Regions from separate parts of the Nocardiopsis sp. CNS-639 genome, predicted to be linked through region 1. Evidence: riboswitches for the same ligand, from Rfam matches in the RefSeq annotation. Region 1 holds a riboswitch; each other region holds the start of a gene.
The links. A riboswitch is a leader RNA that binds a small molecule or an ion and turns the genes downstream of it on or off. The one in region 1 is predicted to bind cobalamin.
Positions count from the first base shown of each region.

Region 2: linked by a shared signal. The riboswitch ahead of G011_RS0119630 (nitrite reductase) and the one ahead of metE (5-methyltetrahydropteroyltriglutamate--homocysteine S-methyltransferase) in region 1 are both predicted to bind cobalamin.
Region 3: linked by a shared signal. The riboswitch ahead of G011_RS0124140 (ABC transporter substrate-binding protein) and the one ahead of metE (5-methyltetrahydropteroyltriglutamate--homocysteine S-methyltransferase) in region 1 are both predicted to bind cobalamin.

Region 1 covers NZ_KB906854.1:489,671-493,550, forward strand. Annotated here, with positions in the region: gene G011_RS0101955 (polysaccharide deacetylase family protein) at 1-1,431, opposite strand, end outside; cobalamin riboswitch at 1,710-1,873, shown strand; gene metE (5-methyltetrahydropteroyltriglutamate--homocysteine S-methyltransferase) at 2,039-3,880, shown strand, end outside.
Region 2 covers NZ_KB906866.1:122,267-126,146, reverse strand. Annotated here, with positions in the region: gene G011_RS0119640 (precorrin-2 C(20)-methyltransferase) at 1-113, opposite strand, end outside; gene G011_RS0119635 (precorrin-8X methylmutase) at 110-775, opposite strand; gene G011_RS0119630 (nitrite reductase) at 772-1,668, opposite strand; cobalamin riboswitch at 1,722-1,930, opposite strand; gene G011_RS30775 (CsbD family protein) at 2,290-2,457, shown strand; gene nhaC (Na+/H+ antiporter NhaC) at 2,652-3,880, opposite strand, start outside.
Region 3 covers NZ_KB906873.1:90,397-94,276, forward strand. Annotated here, with positions in the region: gene purB (adenylosuccinate lyase) at 1-1,083, shown strand, start outside; gene G011_RS0124130 (hypothetical protein) at 1,277-1,501, shown strand; gene G011_RS0124135 (threonine/serine dehydratase) at 1,577-2,536, opposite strand; cobalamin riboswitch at 2,747-2,927, shown strand; gene G011_RS0124140 (ABC transporter substrate-binding protein) at 2,952-3,880, shown strand, end outside.

The sequences.
Region 1 (3,880 bases):
CTGCTCGTCCAGTTCCCGGATGGCCGTGCGGGAGGCGTCGACGGTGGTGCCGTGGATGTCGTGCATGAGGATGATCGCCCCGTCCGAAGCGCCCTCCAGCACCCGGTCGTGGATCACCGGGGCCTTGCGGTCCTTCCAGTCGAGGGTGTCCACGCTCCACAGGATCTGGGCCAGGCCCATGTCCGCGGTCACCGAGGCCACGCCCTCGTCGGTCGAGCCGTAGGGCGGGCGCATGAGGTTCATGGTGTAGCCGGTCTCGCGATACACCAGCGCCTGCACGACGTCCAGGTCCGCGCGCACCCCTCCCGCGCCCAGACCGGCCAGGTCGGGGTGGTTCAGGGTGTGGTTGGCGATCTCGTGCCCCTCCGCGTAGGCGCGCCGCACCGTGTGCGGGTGCTCCATGACGGGGTTGCCGGTGACGAAGAACGTGGCCCGCGCGTCGTACTCGGCGAGGGCGTCCAGCAGTTCGGGGGTGCGCCCGCCGGGTCCGTCGTCGTAGGTCAGCGCCACGCACTTGGTTTTGGGGTCGGAGCAGTCGACGTCGGGGTCCACCGCGGGCACCTGTCCGGGCACGGCGCCCTCCTCCTGTCCGTCCTTGTCGGCCCGGGGCGGGGCGGCGATGGAGAAGTCCTCCACGCCCACGGTCGCGGCGTCGCGCACGCGCAGGCCCAGATCGGACAGCAGGCCCTCGGCCTCACCGGCGGCGACCACGGCGCGCGTGCGGCCCTCCTCCGCCGGGGCGACCTGCCCGGCGTCGAACTCCACGACCAGGTCACCGTCGGGGTTGAAGCCCACCGAGTCGTACAGGGAGCTGATCGGGTGGATGACGCCGGGGTCGGCCGGGCCCTCCCCGTCCTCCCTGCTTCCGACGGCGCCGCGCACCAGGCCGTTGAGCTCCTCCAGCTGCTCCTGGCCGCCGACCAGTGCGGCGGAGGGGTGGTGCGCCGCGGTCTCGGTGTCGTACCAGTAGGTGGTGTACCCCTCCCGGGACCCCTCGGAGTCGGTCTCCACCCGGGTCATGCGGACCCCCAGCAGGCCGTCGCGCGCCGCGGTCAGGTTCCACCCCGCCTCGAAGGAGACCGCGCCGGGGTTGGCGGTCTCGAAGGCGTGCACCTCGTCGGTCAGCTCACGCTCCAGGAAGTCGGCCAGCGGCTCGGCGTTGGGGATCACCGGGTAGGTCACCGCGACGGAGACCTCCCCGTCGTAGGGCAGTTCGGCCTCCTCCAGGCCCGCCACCGCGGCCGCGTCCACCTCGGTGAGCCCGTCGGGCGCACCGGAGGCCGGGGGCGATGGCTCGCTCTCGGAGACCGGCGCTCCATGCGTCCGCGGCCCGGGCTCGGGCTCTCCGGAGGAGCGGGTGGCCAACAACACCATGCCCGCCAGGACCGCCAGGGCTACCACGACCGTGATCAGGGGGTGGTCCGGTGCCATGGCGAGGCGGGACTGCTTACTCACGAGGGAATCTCCACGTTCATCGCTCAGACGAACGTCCGCGGGGAGCAGAGGGGAGCTCACCCGCGCAACGCTTGACTTCGTGTGTGACGCCGGTCGAAGGACGGGGGTTCTCACCGTCCGGGCCGGGCGCATGGGGCCGCACGCCGGGTACAGGGGCGAAGGGGGCCCTCCCTATACTTGCAGCCGTGGAAGGTACATGATCCACCCCCGCGTCCCGGGTCCGGCCCGGAACGGGCGGGGCGGAACCATGTCGCAAGAGGGAACCCGGTGCGAGTCCGGGACTGCCCCGCAGCGGTATGGGGGAACGAACGTCGCCATGAGCACTGGTAGTGCCGGTCGCGGAGACCGCACACCGGGAAGCGGCGGCCAGTAGGAGGAGCGGTGTTGGCACCGCCCGCGCCCCCGAGTCCGAAGACCTGCCTCCACCCGGCGACGCACCCGCGGCGCCGGTGGTCCCGCGCCCCGAGGGAGGGCCGGAGGCGGTGGCAGGTCCGGTGCGCGCCCGCGGCGCGTCCGTCGGCGTGCCCGCCCCCTCTTCTCCCCTCGCGGCCGGTACCCGGCTTTCGACGAGGGAGAGAAGCTCATGACCACGACCCCCGCGCCGTCCGCGGCCCCGGGCGGACCACGCCCCTCCGTGCGCTCGACCGTGCACGGCTACCCGCGCATCGGCCCCGCCCGCGAGCTCAAGCGCGCCTGCGAGTCCCACTGGAGGGGCCGCACCACCGCCCGCGAACTGGACGCGGTCGCCGCCGGACTGCGCCTGGACGTCTACGCCCAGCTGCGCGAGGCCGGTGTCGACGACATCCCCTCCAACACGTTCTCCTACTACGACCACGTGCTGGACACCGCGGTCCTGTTCGACCTGGTCCCCTCCCGCTTCGCCCCTCCCGCCGCGGCGCCGGACCGCGAGGAGGAGCTGCGCCGCTACTTCGCGCTCGCCCGCGGCGAACAGGGCGCCCCGCCGCTGGAGATGACCAAGTGGTTCGACACGAACTACCACTACCTGGTCCCCGAGCTCTCGCCCGGCAGCCGTCCCCGCCTGGTGGGCGACAAGCCCGTCGCCGAGTTCCGCGAGGCGGCCGAGGCGGGTTTCCACACCCGTCCGGTCCTGGTCGGTCCGCTCACCTTCCTGCTGCTGGCCAAGCCCGCCGACGGCGCCCCCGAGGGCTGGGAACCCGTCCAGCTGCTCGACCAGCTCCTGGAGGCCTACGCCCAGCTGCTCGGCGACCTGCGGGCCGCGGGCGCCACCGAGGTCCAGCTGGACGAGCCGATCCTGGCCACCGACGAGGGCCGTGCCGCCGTCGGCCACCTGGAGCGCGCCTACCAGTACCTGGGCGCGGTCACCGACCGCCCCTCCCTGCTGGTGTCCACCTACTTCGGCTCCATCGGCTCCGCCGCCCTGCGCGTCCTCAAGGACTCCGCGGTCGAGGCGGTCGGCCTGGACCTGGTCACCGACGACGAGGGCGTGGACGACCTGGTGCGGGTCTCCGGCCTGGGCGCCACCCGCCTGGTCGCGGGCGTGGTGGAGGGGCGCAACGTCTGGTGCACCGACATCCCGGCCGCCGTCGCCGCGCTCGGTACCCTGCTCGCCCTCACCGACGAGCTGACCGTGAGCACCTCCTGCTCCCTGCTGCACGTGCCCCTGGACCTGGACGCCGAGCCCTCCCTGGCCCCCGAGCTGCGCGGGGCCCTGGCCTTCGCCAGGCAGAAGGCACAGGAGACGGCCCTGCTCGGCCGCGTGCTGTCCGAGGGTGCCGAGGCCGAGCACACCGGACGGGGCGGCGTCCGTCCCCCCGCCTTCACCGACGCGCGCGTGCGCGCCCGCCTCGACGCCCTGGGCCCGGACGCCTACGAGCGCCCGCGGGAACGCGGCAGGCCCACCGACACCCCGCTCACCACGACCACCATCGGGTCCTTCCCGCAGACCGCCGAGCTGCGCCGCGCCCGCGCCGCGCACCGCAGGGGGGAACTGGCGGAGGACGCCTACAAGGCCGTCCTGCGCGAGGAGATCGACCGGGTCGTCGCGCTCCAGGAGGAGATCGGCCTGGACGTGCTCGTGCACGGCGAGCCCGAGCGCAACGACATGGTCCAGTACTTCGCCGAGCAGCTGGAGGGCTACGCCACCACCGAGAACGGCTGGGTGCAGTCCTACGGTTCGCGGTGCGTGCGCCCGCCGATCCTGTTCGGCGACGTCTCGCGCCCCGAGCCGATGACGGTCGAGTGGACCACCTACGCCCAGTCGCGCACCGACAAGCCGGTCAAGGGCATGCTGACCGGTCCGGTCACCATGCTCGCCTGGTCGTTCGTGCGCACCGACCAGCCGCTGGGTGAGACCGCACGCCAGGTGGCCCTGGGTCTGCGCGACGAGGTCGCCGACCTGGAACGCGCCGGGATCCGCCACATCCAGGTGGACGAGGCGGCCCTG
Region 2 (3,880 bases), on a different contig from region 1:
ACACCCGCGTGGTAGGCGACGACGTCGGCCGCGGCGATGAGCCTGGCCGCCTTGAGGGTGATCAGCTCGGGGTCGCCCGGGCCGACGCCGACGCCGTGGAAACGGCCGGTCATTCCTCCTCCTTGGCGAGTGCGTTGAGGGCCGAGGAGGTCATCGCCGAACCCCCGCGGCGGCCGCGCGCGGTCACGTAGGGGACGTCGACGCCGTGCCGGTCGCGCAGCTCGGTCAACGCCTGCTTGGACTCGGCGGCGCCGATGAAGCCGACCGGGCAGCCGACGATCGCGGCGGGGCGCGGAGCGCCGTCGATCAGCATCTCCAGAAGGTGGAACAGGGCGGTGGGCGCGTTGCCGACGGCGACCACGGCGCCGTCGAGCAGCGGCTCCCACAGCGACACCGCGGCGGCCGTGCGGGTGGTACCCCACTCCCGGGCCAGGCCGGGCACCCGCTCGTCACCCAGGAGGCAGAGCACCTCGTTGTCGCTGGGCAGGCGGCTCGCGGTCACGCCGGAGGCCACCATGCGCGCGTCGCACAGGATCGGCGCACCGGCCCGGAGGGCGGCGCGCGCCGCGGGGACCAGGTCGGGGTGGACGACGAGGTCGTCGGCGAGGTCGACCTGGCCGGTGCCGTGGATCATCCGCACGGCGAGCCGCTCGGCGTTGGCGGGCAGGTGGTCGAGCCGGGCCTCGCGCCGGATGGTGGCGAAGGAGTCGGCGTAGATGGCGGGCCCGTCGTCGACGTACTCGTAGTGCCGGTTCGGTCTTCTCGGGGAGGTCACCGCGCCTCCCCGGGAACGAGGACGGAGCGCCACGGCGTGACGACGAGTTCGCCGGATCCGGCCTCGACGGCTTCGGCGGCGAGCGCGTCGGCGGCGGTCCGGTCCAGGCCCTCCTCGGGCACGGGGACGTGTCGTCCGATCCCGGGCAGCGGGCCGTGCGGCAGCGGCGGCGCGGGTTCGGGCAGCCCCGGGTCGGGCGGAGCCGGGTCGGTCAGGGGCGAGGGGAGTTCGGCCACGTGCCAGGGGGCGTCGGGGCCGTCCCCGCGCAGCTCCAGGAACCGGTCGGCGAGGCGCACGAGCGCGACCGCGGCCTCCTCCACCGGTGTCAGCGGACCCCAGTGCTCCCCGACCCTGAGCTGGGCGGTGCGGGCGTCGAGGGCGACCGCCCCCAGGTCGCAGGAGCGCTCCAGCAGGTCGCCGCTTCCGTCGTCCAGGGCGAAGAGGAAGCGGCCGGGAAGGGCGGCGCGGCGCGGTTCGGCGCACAGCAGCCCGTCCAGCTCGGCGGCCACGGGCCGCAGGTCCGCCCTTCCGGCCCCGAGCCCCGTGCGGGGGGAGACCATGATGTTGCGGACCAGCTCGTGGGAGGGCGAGGGCAGCAGGCCTGTGCCCTCCAGGGCCCGGAGCACCTCGGGGGACAGCCGCCCCCCGCTTCCGGGCAGGGCGCGCAGTTGCAGGTTGGCCCGCCCGGTGACGTGGATCCGGCCGTCGCCGTACTCCTGGGCCACGGCGGCCAGGGCGCGCAGCGAACGGACGGGGAGCCTGCCGCCGACGAGCCGGAGCCGGACCAGCAGCCCGTCGTCGGCGGGCCAGGGCCGCAGGGCGCCCGGGCAGCGGTCGCGCCGGGCGCGGACGGTGGGGGATGGGGATGGGGATGGGGAGCCCATCGGGGACATGCGCGTCCTTCTGGTCAGGGACCCGTTCGCGGGGTCCTCGGTTGACCTGGCGGCCCGTCACCGCCAGCGCCAGCAGGTCTTCGGACTCGGGATCGACCGGTGCGGAGCGCCTTCCCGGAGCGTGCGCTCCAGTGGCTGTCCCGGGGAACCGCGTCCCCGGGGCGTGCCCGCCCGTCACCCTCACCGCTGCGCGTCAGCCCCGGATTCGCACCGGGTTCCCTGCCCCACGAGGTGGAGTTCGACTGGCTCGACGAGGGTACCGTTCCCCTCCCGGGCCAGGTCCGGGGGCCTTCCCCCGAAGGGCCGCGGACCGGTACCGTCCCGGGGCGCCGTGGTGGGGCCCGGAGCCCGGGAGCGCGGCCCGCTCCCGGAGGCGGCCCCCGGGGCCGCGGGGGCTGAAAGGTGCCCCGCGCGGCTGTCCGCGACCGAAAGCGGCGACGCGCGTTCGCGGGCCCGTCCCCGGTTCTTGTTCGGGCAGAGCAGCGGTGGTGGCGGCGGGTGCGGAGCTTTTCGAGGGCTTTGCGGTGATTTTAGGGTTTCTTGTTTCGGGCAGTGGAACGGGCGAGGGGCGGTTCGCAGCAGTACACCGCTCCCCACGGGAACCACCGAAGGAGGAAGAGCATGAGCGCCAGTGAGAAGGGCCGCAGCCAGGCCGAGATGGTCAAGGGCAAGGCCAAGGAGACCACCGGCAAGGCCACCGGCAACGACCGCATGAAGAACGAGGGTCGCGCCGAGATGGCCAAGGGGCGCCTGCGCCAGGGCAAGGAGGACCTGAAGAAGGGCCGGTAGGTGCCGCCTTCGCGGACGGTCGCGGACGGCCCCCCCGCCAACGGGAGCCTCCCGCCCGACCGGCCGGACGGGGAGGGGCGCGAGCCCCGGTCCCGCCGTGGCCGCCGACCTGACCGCCTTCGCGTCCGAGGGGAGCGGAGCACGTGCCCCGCACGTGCTCCGCTCCCCTTTCGCGTGGCCGCCCCGGGCGGGGCTCACGTCGTGGAGCGCTCCTGCTCCGGTTCGAGGCGGCGGATGCCGAAACCCCGGGTCAGCGGCGCGAGGAAGGCGATCAGGGCGGAGAACAGCAAACCGCTCCAGTTGAACACCGCCCACGGCAGGAACTCGAAGTTGGCCACGCCCAGGGTGGTGGCGAAGAAGACGCCCGACACCGTCCAGGGCATCAGCACCTCGGTGATCGTGACCGAGTCCTCCATGCTGCGCGACAGGTTGACCGGGTGCAGGTTCCTGGCCCGGTAGGCGTCGCCGTAGACGTCCTTGACCAGGAAGAAGGTCACCAGGGCGTTGGAGGTGCCGTTGATGATGGTGAAGCCGGAGAGCAGGGTGGTGAGGATGAGGCTGCCCGTGGACCGCAGCCTGGCGATGAGCCCCTCCAGCAGGACCCGCAGCACGCCCGACTTCTCCAGCGCCGAGGCGAAGAAGAAGGCGCAGAAGACGAAGAACGCCGAGTTGTACATCGAGTACAGCCCGCCCCGGTTCACCAGCTCGGCCAGGACGTCGGAGACCCCGTCCCCCTGCGGCAGCATGTCGGTGGTGAATCCGGAGACGACCGCGGCGAACAGGTCGCCCGCGCTCGCCCCCTGGACCAGCAGCGCGATCAGCAGCGCCGTCATGGACGACGCGAACAGCACGACCAGCGGCGGCTTGCGCATGATCGACCCGGCGAGCACGACCACCGCCGGGATCAGCAGCAGCGGGTTGAGGGTGAACAGCTCGTTCAGCTCGGTGACGACCTCGTCGATACCGCCCAGGCCGGCGGACGAGGTGGTGATGGTGGTGCCCGCGAGCAGGAAGACGACGGCGGCCAGCACCGACGAGGGCACGGCCGTGTAGAGCATGTGCCGGATGTGCTCGTAGAGGTTGGCGCCCGCCGCGAGCGAGCTCATGTTGGTGGTGTCCGACAGCGGCGAGAGCTTGTCCCCGAAGTAGGCGCCGGACACGACCGCGCCCGCCGTGATCGCCAGCGACACGTCCATCGTCTGGGCCACCCCGATCAGGGCGACGCCGATCGTTCCGCCCGAGCCCCAGGAGGTGCCGGTGAAGGTGGAGACCAGCGCGGTGGCCAGGAAGGCCAGCACGTACAGGTAGGACGGGTTGATGAGCTCCAGGCCGTAGTAGACCATGAGGGGGATCGTCCCGGCGATCATCCACGAGCCGATGAGCATGCCGATGCTCAGCAGGATCAGGACCGCGGGCAGGGCGC
Region 3 (3,880 bases), on a different contig from region 1:
CGCGACAGCCTGCTGCTGGCCCGCGACCGGGTGGTGGCGCTGCTGGCGCGGCTGGGGAGGCTGTCGGCCGAGTACGGCGAGACGGTGATGGCGGGCCGCTCCCACAACGTGGCGGCGCAGGCCACGACGCTCGGCAAGCGGTTCGCGTCGATCGCCGACGAGGTGCTGGTCGCCCACGGGCGGCTGGAGGAGCTGATCTCCCGCTACCCGCTGCGCGGGATCAAGGGCCCGGTGGGCACCGCGCAGGACATGCTCGACCTGCTGGGCGGGGACCGCGCCGCGCTCAGCGCGCTGGAGGACGAGGTGGCCTCCCACCTCGGGTTCGAGCGGCGCTTCACCAGCGTGGGCCAGGTCTACCCGCGCTCGCTGGACTTCGAGGTGCTGACCGCGCTGGTACAGCTGGCCGCCGGTCCCTCGTCGCTGGCCAAGACGATCCGCCTGATGGCCGGGCACGAGCTGGTCACCGAGGGGTTCGCCGAGGGCCAGGTGGGCTCCTCGGCCATGCCGCACAAGATGAACACGCGCTCGTGCGAGCGGGTCAACGGGCTGACCGTGATCCTGCGCGGGTACGCGTCCATGGCCGGTGAACTGGCCGGGGACCAGTGGAACGAGGGCGACGTGTCCTGCTCGGTGGTGCGCCGGGTGGCCCTGCCGGACGCGTTCTTCGCCTTCGACGGGCTGGTGGAGACGATGCTGACGGTGCTGGACGAGTTCGGGGCCTTCCCCGCGGTGGTCTCCGCCGAGCTCGACCGCTACCTGCCGTTCCTGGCCACGACCAAGATGCTCATGGCCGCGGTGCGCGCCGGGGTGGGCCGCGAGACCGCCCACGAGCTGATCAAGGAGCACGCGGTGGGCTCGGCCCTGGCCATGCGCCAGGAGGGTGCGGGCAACCGGCTGCTGGACCGTCTGGCCGAGGACGGGCGCTTCCCCCTCGGCAGGGAGGAGCTGGACGCGCTGCTGGCCGACCGGATCACCTTCACCGGCGCCGCCGCCGACCAGGTGGCCGCCGTGGTGGGACAGATCGACGCGATCGTGGCCGCGCACCCGGAGGCGGCCGCCTACTCCCCCGGTTCGATCCTGTAGGGGAATCCGGGTTCGCCTGGCGGGGCCCGGGACGGCGTCGCGGCGCCGTCCCGGGCCCCTCGCCGTGTGCGCGGCGGGCGGGCGGTGGCGTGCGTATGACCCAGTTCACCGCCGCTGGCACTCGGCCCGAAAGTTAACACCTATTACGGTTGGGCTGTCGGCACGTCCAACCCCCGATCCCCTCGGAGCACCCATGATCGACCCCGATTCCTTCGGTACCGCGCTGTGGACCGTGCTGATCGTCGCCGCGGTCGTCATCGCCTTCGGGCTGGCCGCGCTGTCGGACATGGCCATGCGCCGCCGCGAGGACCGTGCCGCGCGCGCCACCGGACGCGACAACCCCGTGGCGGCGCGTGCGGGCGAGCGGCAGCGCGTGAACGGGAGCGGGCCCGCCGGCGGCGGGGGCTCCCGGGCCTGAGACCGCGGCGCCGCCCGCGCGGGACGGCGCCCCCCGACCTGCGGCGGAGGGCCTGCGCCCGGCCGTCCGCGCGGCTCACGCCACCAGGCGGGCGAACAGCTCCGGGTCGGCGTTGCCCCCCGAGACGACCGCGACCGTCTCCTGGGGGCGGCCGGGCGCGGTGGGCACCCGGCCCGCCAGGACCGCGGCGGCGGCCAGGGCCCCGCTGGGCTCGGCGACCAGGCGCGCCCCGTGGGCGAGGGCGGCGACGGCGCGGGCGATCTCCTCCTCGGTCACGGTGACGACCTCGTCCAGGCGGGCGCGCAGGTGGGCGAAGGTCAGCTCGGACAGGCACACGCGCACCCCGTCGGCCATGGTGCGGTGGGTGCGCTCGGGCGGCCAGGTGACCAGGCTTCCGGTGCGCAGGCTCTCGGCGGCGTCGGCGGCCAGTTCGGGCTCCACCCCCACTACGCGGACCCGGCGCGGGCCCGCGGCGGCCAGCGCGGCGGTGGCCACCCCCGAGGCGAGTCCGCCTCCGCCCACGGGCACGACGACGGTCGCGACCTCGGGCGACTGCTCCAGGATCTCCAGGCCGACCGTGCCCTGGCCCGCGATGACGCGCGGGTCGTCGAAGGGCGGGACGAGGGCGAGCCCCTCCTCGTCCCGGAGCCTCCGGGCGGTAGCCTCCCGCTCCCGGGGGGCGACCATGACGATGCGGGCTCCCAGGGCGCGCATGCGGTCGACCTTCACCCCGGGCGCGCCCTCGGGGACGACGACGGTGCAGGGCACCCCGTGCCGGGCGGCGGCGTGGGCGAGCGCCTGGCCGTGGTTGCCCGAGGAGTGGGTCACCACACCGCTTCGGCGCTGGTCGGGGTCGAGCAGGGCGACGGCGTTGGTGGCGCCGCGCAGCTTGAAGGCCCCGGTGGGCTGGAGGCTCTCGGGTTTGAGCAGGAACGGCGGCCCTCCGGCGGGGCCCGCCGTCAGCGGGGTGCGCACCGCCTCCCCGCGCAGGCGTTCCCGGGCGGCGCGGACGTCCTCCACCGTGATCAGTTCCATGCGCCCTCTATGCCCGGTCCCGGTCCGGCCACGCATCCGGACGGTGCCCCGCCCAACCCGGGTGCGGCGGCCGTGCGGGGCTCCCGCGCCGCCGGGGACGCCTTCCCGGTCAGGCGGCTCGCGGAGGTCCGGCCGTCGGCCGGGAGGGGAGCGGGTCTCGCGGAAGGGACCCGCGTGCACTACCGTGGCCGGTTGACTGTCAGCACAAGTCCATATCGTCGACGTCGCAGTGCACGGGAAGCCGGTGGAAGTCCGGCGCGGTCCTCGCCACTGTGACCGGAGGGCGCCTCCCGCACGCCACTGGGCCGGACACGGCTCGGGAAGGGTGGGGGCGCGGGGCCAGAGCCCGACTCCGGGAGCCAGGAGACCGGCTGCGACCGTCCGCGTCATCAGACCACGAAGGATGGTTTGTTCGATGAAGCCCACCGGGGCACGCGCGGTCCGGTACCGCCTGCCCGCCTGCGCCGCCCTCGCCCTGCTCCTGGCCACGACCGCCTGCGGCGGGGGCTCCGCCGCCCCCTCCCCCGAGGCCGCCGGGGAGACGATCCGCAACTGCGGCGTCGACGTGTCCGCGGACAGCCCGCCGGAACGGGTGTTCGCCGCCTACCAGCCCGCCATCGAGACCGCCCACGCGCTGGGCCTCAGCGACCGTCTGGTGGGGACGGCGTTCCTGGACGCCGCCGTCCTGGAGGAGTACGCCGACGCCCAGGCCGGACAGGAGTACTACCCCAACCTGCCCAGCCGGGAGGAACTGCTCAGCCACGGGCCCGACTTCGTGCTCGCCGGGTTCAACGACGTGTTCACCGACGAGAACCTCGGTACGCGGGCCTCCCTGCGCGAGCTGGGCATCGGCAGCTGGATCCCGGCTCCGCTGTGCCCTAGCGGGGACGGCCGCACCGACGCGACCATCGACCCGGCCTCGGTGACGATGGACAACGTCTACGCCGACCTGCGGGATCTGGGCGCCCTGTTCGACGCCCGCGAGCGCGCCGAAGAGGTCATCGCGGACATGGAGGGCGCGATAGGCGGGGTCACCGAGGCCCTGGAGGGCGGCGTGCCTGAGGAGGACCGGCCCTCGGTGATGGTCGGCCGCCCCAGCGACCAGGGGTTCCGGGTGGCCGGCGGGCAGGACTTCTCCACCGAGATCATCCGGCTGGCCGGAGGCGTCAACGCCTTCGCCGACCTGGACGGCGGGCGCAACCACGACGTGGCCGTCGAGGACGTGATCGCGCGCGACCCCGACTTCATCCTGGTCGACGTGTGCTGCGACGCGGAGATGACCGCCGCCGACGCCGCCCCGGACGTGGAGCGGATCACGGCCGATCCCGTGCTGGCCAACCTGAC